Caballeronia sp. LZ062: one gene and its partner. The protein of the gene in region 1 interacts with the protein of each later gene in a pairwise test. Links are inferred from orthologs where the notes say so. Each region holds a gene or a part of one and is shown on either strand. Other genes may lie near its edges.

The links.
Region 2: the proteins of odhB (region 1) and lpdA interact in binary tests that used the Escherichia coli proteins (3 or more experiments, as listed by UniProt). The link is inferred for Caballeronia sp. LZ062 from one-to-one orthologs.

What each region holds. Positions count from the first base shown.
Region 1 is NZ_JARTWB010000002.1:910,738-915,394, reverse strand. The notes cover bases 681-3,614. They hold odhB (2-oxoglutarate dehydrogenase complex dihydrolipoyllysine-residue succinyltransferase), read right to left. Parts: upstream 2,838-3,614; coding sequence 1,524-2,837; downstream 681-1,523. Other genes in these bases: P9239_RS10330 (2-oxoglutarate dehydrogenase E1 component), read right to left, coding at 2,930-3,614; lpdA (dihydrolipoyl dehydrogenase), read right to left, coding at 681-1,436. Outside these bases: more of lpdA, read right to left, coding at 6-680; more of P9239_RS10330, read right to left, coding at 3,615-4,657. UniProt on the Escherichia coli protein: E2 component of the 2-oxoglutarate dehydrogenase (OGDH) complex which catalyzes the second step in the conversion of 2-oxoglutarate to succinyl-CoA and CO(2).
Region 2 is NZ_JARTWB010000002.1:1,489,221-1,493,459, forward strand. What follows is about bases 980-3,930. They hold lpdA (dihydrolipoyl dehydrogenase), read right to left. Parts: upstream 3,351-3,930; coding sequence 1,608-3,350; downstream 980-1,607. Other genes in these bases: P9239_RS13130 (phasin family protein), read left to right, coding at 980-1,436; aceF (dihydrolipoyllysine-residue acetyltransferase), read right to left, coding at 3,806-3,930. Also shown: pbpG (D-alanyl-D-alanine endopeptidase), read right to left, coding at 1-133; more of P9239_RS13130, read left to right, coding at 858-979; more of aceF, read right to left, coding at 3,931-4,239. UniProt on the Escherichia coli protein: Lipoamide dehydrogenase is a component of the glycine cleavage system as well as of the alpha-ketoacid dehydrogenase complexes.

The DNA of each region.
Region 1 (4,657 bases):
AGCGATTACATATTCAGCGCGCGCTTGTCGACGGCGAGCGCCGCTTCGCGCATCACTTCGGACAGCGACGGATGCGGATGGCAAATGCGGCCGATGTCTTCCGACGCCGCCTTGAACTCCATCGCGACGACCGCTTCTGCGATCAGATCCGACGCGTCTGCTGCGATGATATGCACGCCGAGAATCTCGTCGGTCTTCGCATCCGCGATCATCTTGACGAAGCCTTCTGCCCGGCCGATGCCCAGCGCGCGGCCATTGGCCATCATCGGGAACTGGCCGGTCTTGATCTCGCGGCCTTCGGCCTTGAGCTGCTGCTCGGTCTTGCCGACCCACGCGATTTCCGGTTCCGTGTAGATGACCCACGGCACGCAGTTGTAGTCGATATGCGGCTTTTGTCCGTCGATGATTTCCGCCACCGCCACGCCTTCGTCTTCCGCCTTGTGCGCGAGCATCGGGCCGCGCACGACGTCGCCGATAGCGTACACGCCCGGCACGCTCGTCGCGCAGTGATCGTCCACGTCGATGAAGCCGCGCTCGTTCGCCTTCAGGCCGATGGCGTCAAGACCGAGGTTGTCCGTGTTCGGCACGCGTCCGACCGACACGATCAGGCGGTCCGCTTCCAGCGTTTGCGCGTTGCCGTGATTGTCCGTGTACGCGATCGACACGCCGTTGCCGGTCGTCTTTACTTCGCCGATCTTCACGCCGAGGTGAATGTCGAGACCCTGCTTCTTAAACTGCTTGGCAGCTTCCTTCGCGAGCGAATCGTCCGCTGCAGCGAGGAATTGCGGCAGCGCCTCGAGCACGGTCACTTCGGCGCCCAGACGCCGCCACACCGAGCCGAGTTCCAGACCGATCACGCCCGCGCCGATCACGGCGAGCTTCTTCGGCACGGAATCGAACGAGAGCGCGCCTTCGTTGTCGGCGATCAGCTTGTTGTCGACCGGAATGCCCGGCAAATGACGCGCCTTCGAGCCCGTCGCGATGATCACGTTCTTCGCCGTGACGGTTTCCGTCTCACCTTCGCCCGACACTTCGATCTGCACGCCGGCGTCCGTCTTGCCGGTGAACTTGCCGTGACCCTTGAGCCACGTGATCTTGTTCTTGCGGAACAGGAACTCGATGCCCTTCGTCATCTTCTCGACGATGCCGTCTTTACGCGCCAGCATCTTCGACACATCGAGCTTCACGTCGGACACGCTGATGCCGTGATCGGCCAGATGCTTCGACGTGTTTTCGAATTCTTCCGAGGACGCGAGCAGCGCCTTCGACGGAATGCAGCCCACGTTCAGGCACGTGCCGCCGAGTTTCAGCGCGCCGGCCGGGTTCTTCCACTTCTCGATACACGCAACCGTCTTGCCGAGTTGCGCTGCGCGAATCGCCGCGATATAGCCGCCCGGGCCCGCGCCGATCACGACGACATCAAATTCCTTGGACATGACTTTCCTTTGGTCTATCTCCGCTCATGCGGAGCTGCCTCGTGCGATGCGCGCGAGCCTATCGCGCGCATCGAGGCGAATTGCTTCTTACAGGTCCAGCAGCAGGCGAGCCGGATCTTCCAGCGCGTCCTTCATGGCGACGAGCGACAGCACGGCTTCGCGGCCGTCGATAATGCGGTGGTCGTACGAGAGCGCGAGGTAGTTCATCGGACGGATCACGATCTGGCCGTTTTCGACCACAGCGCGTTCCTTCGTCGCGTGCACGCCGAGAATGGCGGACTGCGGCGGGTTGATGATCGGCGTCGAGAGCATGGAGCCGAACACGCCGCCATTCGAGATGGAGAACGTGCCGCCCGTCATTTCTTCGATCGACAGCTTGCCGTCGCGCGCCTTCGCGCCGAACTCGGCAATCTTCTTTTCGATGTCGGCGAGGCTCATCTGATCCGCGTTGCGCAGGATCGGCACGACCAGACCGCGCGGCGAACCGACCGCGATACCGATGTCGAAGTAGCCGTGATAGACGATGTCGTTACCGTCGATCGACGCGTTCACGAGCGGGAACTTCTTCAGCGCGTGGACGGCGGCCTTCACGAAGAACGACATGAAGCCGAGCTTCACGCCGTGTTCCTTCTCGAAGCGGTCCTTGTACTTGTTGCGCAGATCCATGACCGGCGCCATGTTGACTTCGTTGAACGTCGTCAGAATGGCGTTGGTTTGCTGCGATTCGAGCAGGCGCTCGGCGATACGCGCGCGCAGACGCGACATCGGCACGCGCTGTTCCGGGCGATCCTTCAGCCACTGATCAGCCGATGCGGGCGCGTTGACTTGCGGCAGCGAAGGCTTCGCGGCCTTCGCGGGCGCAGCGGCCGGAGCCGGTGCCTTCGCGGCAGCGGGTGCGCCGGCTTGCGCGGCGAGCGCGTCGCCCTTCGTGATACGGCCGTCGCGGCCGGTGCCTGACACCTGGTCGGCGGACACGCCCTTCTCGGCCAGAATCTTGGTTGCGGCCGGCGACGTAGCGCCGCCCGTGACCGAACCGCCCGTCGCGGATGCGGTCGCTTGCGCGGACGCCGACGACGACGCCACTGCCGGCTCGGCTTGCGGCGCGGGCTTCACTTCGGCGTCGCCAGCGGCGGCGGCTGCGGGCGCTTCGCCTGCTTTCGCTTCGGTGTCGATCTTCGCGATGATTTCGTCGGCGGTGACGATATCTCCGTCATGCTTGATGACCTGCGCGAGCACGCCAGCCGACGGCGCCGGCACTTCGAGCACGACTTTGTCGGTTTCGATTTCGATCAGGATTTCGTCCTGGGCGACAGCCTCGCCCGGCTTCTTCTTCCATTGCAGCATGGTTGCTTCCGAGACCGACTCGGAAAGCTGGGGAACCTTGACTTCTACGATAGCCATTTCTGTATTGTCCTAATGCGTTCTGTGTGTACGAGCGAGCCGAACGAAGAGACCGGGGAGCGCCGCTCGCCCGGTCTTCGTTCATCCGCGTGTTACTTCGCGATGGTTTGCGCGCCTTTGAGGCGGCCGAACGCGCCTTCCACGAGCGCCTTCTGCTGCTCGTAGTGCTTCGCGTAATAGCCGACCGCGGGCGAGGCTGAAGCGGGACGGCCGCTGTAGGCCAGCTTCATCCCTTCCTTCATGCCTTCACGCAGATGGTGCTCGATGTAGAACCAGGCACCCTGGTTCTGCGGCTCGTCCTGCACCCAGACCACTTCGGTCGCGTTTTCGTACTTCTTGAGTTCCGCGTCGAACTGCTTGTGCGCGAACGGATACAACTGCTCGATACGCACGATGGCGATGTCGTTCGCCTTCGCTTCGCGGCGATGCGCGACGAGGTCGTAGTACACGCGGCCCGAGCAGCAGACCACGCGCTTGACCTTCTTCGCGTCGATGCTTTCGTCCACTTCGCCGATGACCGGCTGGAACGAGCCCTTCGCCAGTTCCGACAGGTCCGACACCGCTTCCTTGTGACGCAGCAGCGACTTCGGCGTGGCGATGATGAGCGGCTTGCGGAACAAGCGGATCATCTGACGGCGCAGCAGATGGAAGATCTGCGCAGGCGTCGTCGGCTGAACCACTTGCATGTTGTGGTCCGCGCACAGTTGCAGGAAACGCTCGATACGCGCCGACGAGTGCTCCGGACCCTGGCCTTCGTAGCCGTGCGGCAGCATCATCGTGAGACCGGAGACGCGGCCCCACTTCACTTCGCCCGACGAGATGAACTGGTCGATCACCACTTGCGCGCCGTTCACGAAGTCGCCGAACTGCGCTTCCCACGCGACGAACGTGTTCGGTTCCGCGGTCGAATAGCCGTACTCGAAGCCGAGCACCGCTTCTTCCGACAGCACGGAGTCGATGACCGTGAACTTCGCCTGGTTGTCCGCGATGTTCTGCAGCGGAATGTACGTGCCGTCGTTCCAGCGTTCGCGGTTCTGATCGTGCAGCACGGCGTGGCGGTGCGTGAACGTGCCACGGCCCGAGTCCTGGCCCGTCAGACGCACCGCGTAGCCGGATGCCACCAGCGACGCGAACGCGAGATGCTCGCCCATACCCCAGTCGAGCTTCGATTCGCCACGGCCCATCGCGCGGCGATCGTTGATCACGCGCTCGACGAGCGGATGCAGCTTGAAGTTCTCCGGAATCGTCGTGATGCGCTCAGCGAGACGCTTCAGTTCGGCGAGCGGCACGGCGGTGTCGGCGGCGTCCGTCCATTTGCGGTTCAGGAACGGCACCCAGTCGACCGCGTATTTGCTCTTGTAGTTCGAGAGCACCGGATCAATGGTGTGATGGCCTTCGTCCATCGCCTGACGGTACGCCTTCACGAAGTTGTCGGCGTCTTCGGCCGTGATCACGCCTTGCTGCACGAGCTTCTCGGCATACAGCGCGCGCGTGCCCGGGTGCTTCGCGATGGTCTTGTACATCAGCGGCTGCGTGACCGCCGGCGTGTCCTGCTCGTTGTGGCCGAGCTTGCGGAAGCAGACGATGTCCACCACCACGTCCTTGTGGAACTTCATGCGGAAGTCGATCGCGAGCTGCGTGGCGAGCACGACCGCTTCGGGATCGTCGCCGTTCACGTGGAGCACCGGCGCCTCGATCATCTTGACGACGTCCGAGCAGTACAGCGTCGAGCGCGAATCGCGCGGGTCCGACGTCGTGAAACCGATTTGGTTGTTGATGACGATATGCAGCGTGCCGTGCGTGCCGTAGCCGCGCGTCTG
Region 2 (4,239 bases), 580 kb from region 1 along the record:
CGGTTTTGGCAAGGGCTTCAGCCGGAGCCGCTGCAAACGACGTCGCTACAGCCAGTGATACGGCGAAGGACAAAGCCGAGCGCAATGCCACGCCGTGCACCAGCTTTAGCGACGAAAACATTTCGGTTTTCATTAGTGTTCTATTGGGCGGCTGGAGTACCGCCAAGTGTAGTGAAGCTACGAAATTTAAGCAATATTAAGCACTTATCGGCGCTCGTTAAACCGAGTTGTAAGCGTCGATTGGTTGTTTCTGACATGCTGTGCGCAACGATCGGAAAAAACGATCGCTTTTCCGCAGACGGAACGCCGCCGACGGCGCGCTTTTGTACGACACGACTCACGCGTTGTCGGCAAAAAGTTCTGGAACTTAAGTGCTGACTGAAAAAGAGCGAACGTGGCAGTCGCCGCATCGGCCGGGAAAACCGCCGAGCGTCGCGGCGCTGATTGAGTGTGCGTCGGATCAACAGTCGAAATGTTAACGGTTCTTCAACAATTTGGTGTACGGCGATGTCCGAAAAATAGGACGGCCGCAAGAATCGTCCTAATGCGTCACAGTCCGAACGCAGCTTCTTGCGGGCCGCACCATGACTGGACTGCGCTAAACGTCGCGATCCACACCGGTGCAAAGCAACTCATCCCAATGCTTGGGACCGATGCGCTCGATTACTTAAGCCCATGATTAATCGAGCTTTCCAGTTCATTGTGCAATGCACAAAAACTGCTTGACATCACTAAGAATCTCTCTAAAATGGGCTTCATGTTGCGACGCACCAATAGAAGTAGCACCAACTAGCAGCACTTCGCTGCATCAACCAAGCCACGACCCGCCATGATGGGTCGGCAATCAGGAGCCTGAGATGACCCTACTGACCCCCGAACAAATCGCCGCTGCACAGAAAGCCAACTTCGACACGCTGTTCGGTCTGACGAACAAGGCGTTCGAAGGCGTGGAAAAGCTCGTTGAGCTGAACCTGCAAGTCGTCAAGTCGACGCTCGCCGAAGGCCAGGAAAACGCCCAGCGCGCACTGTCCGTGAAGGACGCGCAGGAACTGCTCGCGCTGCAAGCCAGCCTGACGCAGCCGGTCGCGGAAAAGGTGCTGTCGTACGGCCGTCATCTGTATGAAATCGCGTCGGCCACGCAAGCCGAGTTCGCCCGTGTCGCCGAAGTGCAATACGAAGAGCAGAACCGCAAGGTGCAGGCACTCGTCGACAACGTCGCGAAGAACGCGCCCGCTGGTTCGGAAACGGCCGTCGCCGTGATGAAGTCGGCCATCACCGCCGCCAACACGACGTACGAGACGGTTCACAAGGCAACGAAGCAAGCTGTCGAAATCGCGGAAAGCAACTTCAACGCCGCCGCCACGGCCGCGACGAAGGCTGCCACGCAAGCGACGGAACAGGCTGCCCGCGCCACGAAGCGCCCGACGGTCGCCTAAGTCTGAATCGACTGTCCTAAGCTGTACGCGTTGTGCGAAAGCCCGGCTGCGGCCGGGTTTTTCTTTGCGCTCGCTGCGGCCGCGCTTCTCTTCGCTGGCTCGCCGCGCCATGAAAAAAGGCGCGTTTCCCTTGCGGGAAACGCGCCTTTCTCACATCTGCCGCCAGACTGCTTACTTCTTGCGCTGCGGCGGCAGGTCCGTGCAGACCCCTTCGTACAACTCAGCCGCCATACCGATTGACTCGCCGAGCGTCGGGTGCGGGTGGATCGTGCGGCCGATGTCGGTCGCGTCCGCGCCCATCTCGATTGCGAGACACACTTCGCTGATCAGGTCACCCGCATTCAAGCCGACGATACCGCCGCCGATCACGCGGTGCGTTTCTTCGTCGAAGATTAGCTTGGTGAAGCCTTCGTCACGGCCATTGGCGATTGCGCGGCCCGACGCGGCCCAAGGGAACACCGCCTTCCCATACTTGATGCCTTCGGCCTTGCACTGGTCTTCGGTCTTGCCGGCCCACGCGACTTCCGGATCGGTGTACGCCACCGACGGAATCTGCATCGCGTCGAAGTACGCCTTCTCGCCGTGCGCCGCTTCCGCCGCGACGTGGCCTTCGTGCACGGCCTTGTGCGCGAGCATCGGCTGGCCGACGAGATCGCCGATGGCGAAGATGTGCTCGACGTTCGTGCGCATCTGCTTGTCGACGTTGATGAAGCCGCGCTCCGTCACCGCGACGCCCGCCTTGTCCGCGCCGATCTTGCCGCCGTTCGGCGTGCGGCCGACCGACAACAGCACGAGGTCGTAACGTTGCGGTTCCGCCGGCGCCTTTTCGCCTTCGAAGGTCACATAGATGCCGTCTTCCTTCGCTTCGGCCTTCGTGGTCTTCGTCTTTAGCATGACGTTGGCGAAGCGCTTGGCGTTGAACTTCTCCCACGCCTTTACCAAATCGCGGTCCGCGCCCATCATCAGGCCGTCGAGCATTTCGACGACATCGATTTCCGCGCCGAGCGTCGAATAGACGGTCGCCATTTCCAGACCGATGATGCCGCCGCCGACCACCAGCATGCGCTTGGGCAACTGGCGCAACTCGAGCGCGCCGGTGGAATCGACGACGCGCGGGTCAGTCGGGAAGAACGGCAGCTTCACCGCCTGCGAGCCGGCCGCGATGATCGCCTTCTGGAACTTGACGACCTTCTTGCCATCCGCGCCCTGCACTTCCATGTGATGCGGATCGACAAACGTTCCGACGCCCGTCACCACCTGCACCTTGCGCGCCTTCGCCATGCCCGCGAGGCCGCCCGTCAGCTTCTTGACGACGCCTTCCTTGAAGCCGCGCAGCTTGTCGAGATCGATAGTCGGCTTGCCGAAGCTGATGCCGTGTTCGGCCAGCTCGTGCGTTTCATCCATCACGAGCGCCGTATGCAGAAGCGCCTTCGACGGAATGCAGCCGACGTTCAGGCACACGCCGCCAAGCGTCGAATACCGTTCGACGAGCACCGTCTTCATGCCGAGGTCGGCGGAACGGAACGCCGCCGAGTAGCCGCCGGGGCCGGCCCCGAGCACGAGCATCTCGCACTCAATATCGGCCGAGCCGGAATAGCTGCCCGCTTGCGGCGCCGGTGCGGCAGTCGCTTTCTCGGCGGGCTGCGGCGCGGCGGCCGCCGGATTCGTCGGCACATAGGTCGTGCCGCCGCCCTGGCCTTCGAGCGTCAGAATCAGCGTGCCTTCGGAGACGTTGTCGCCGACCTTGACCTTCAATTCCTTGACGGTGCCGGCTGCGGGCGAAGGCACGTCCATCGTGGCCTTGTCGGATTCCAGCGTGATGAGCGACTGTTCCTTTTCGACCGTATCGCCCGCCTTCACGTGAATCTCGATGATCGGGATGTCTGTGAAGTCGCCGATATCCGGCACCTTCACGTCCTGCGTGCCGCCGCCCGACGCAGCGGGCGCTGCTGCAGCGGGTTGCGAAGTGGACGCTTCCTTCGGTGCACCGCTCGGAGGCGCGCCCGAAGCCGCCGCCGCGCCTTCCGTTTCGATCATCGCGATGACCGATCCTTGCGAGACCTTGTCGCCCTGCTTGACCTTCACTTCCTTGATGGTGCCTGCCACATCGGCGGGCACTTCCATCGTCGCCTTGTCGGTTTCGAGCGTGATGACGCCCTGTTCCCTTTCGATGACGTCGCCGGGCTGGATATTGACTTCGATGACATCGACATCGGAGAAGTCGCCGATGTCGGGTACTTTTAGTTCGACGAGACTCATGGTGTCCCCTAAGAGAAGAGCGGATGGAACCGCCGCGCATCACGGCGCGCGCGGCTCCGCCGTCGGCTGGGCTGCGCGTTCGGACTCGCAAGCCCGAACGCGCGCCTCGATCAAAGAATCACGCGACGGAAATCCGCCAGAATCGCCGACAGATAAGCGTTGAAGCGCGCGGCCTCCGCGCCGTCGATCACGCGATGGTCGTACGACAGCGACAGCGGCAGCGTGAGACGCGGCACGAACTGCTTGCCGTCCCACACGGGCTTCTGCTGGCCGCGCGACAACCCCAGGATCGCCACTTCCGGCGCGTTGATGATCGGCGTGAAATGCGTGCCGCCGATGCCGCCCAGCGACGAAATCGAGAAGCAGCCGCCCTGCATCTGGTCCGGCTTCAGCTTGCCTTCGCGCGCGAGCTTCGACAGCTCGGACATTTCCTTCGCGATATCGACGAGGCCCTTCTTGTCCGCATCGCGGATCACGGGAACGACGAGGCCGTTCGGCGTGTCGGCCGCGAAACCGATGTGGTAGTACTTCTTGAAGACGAGGT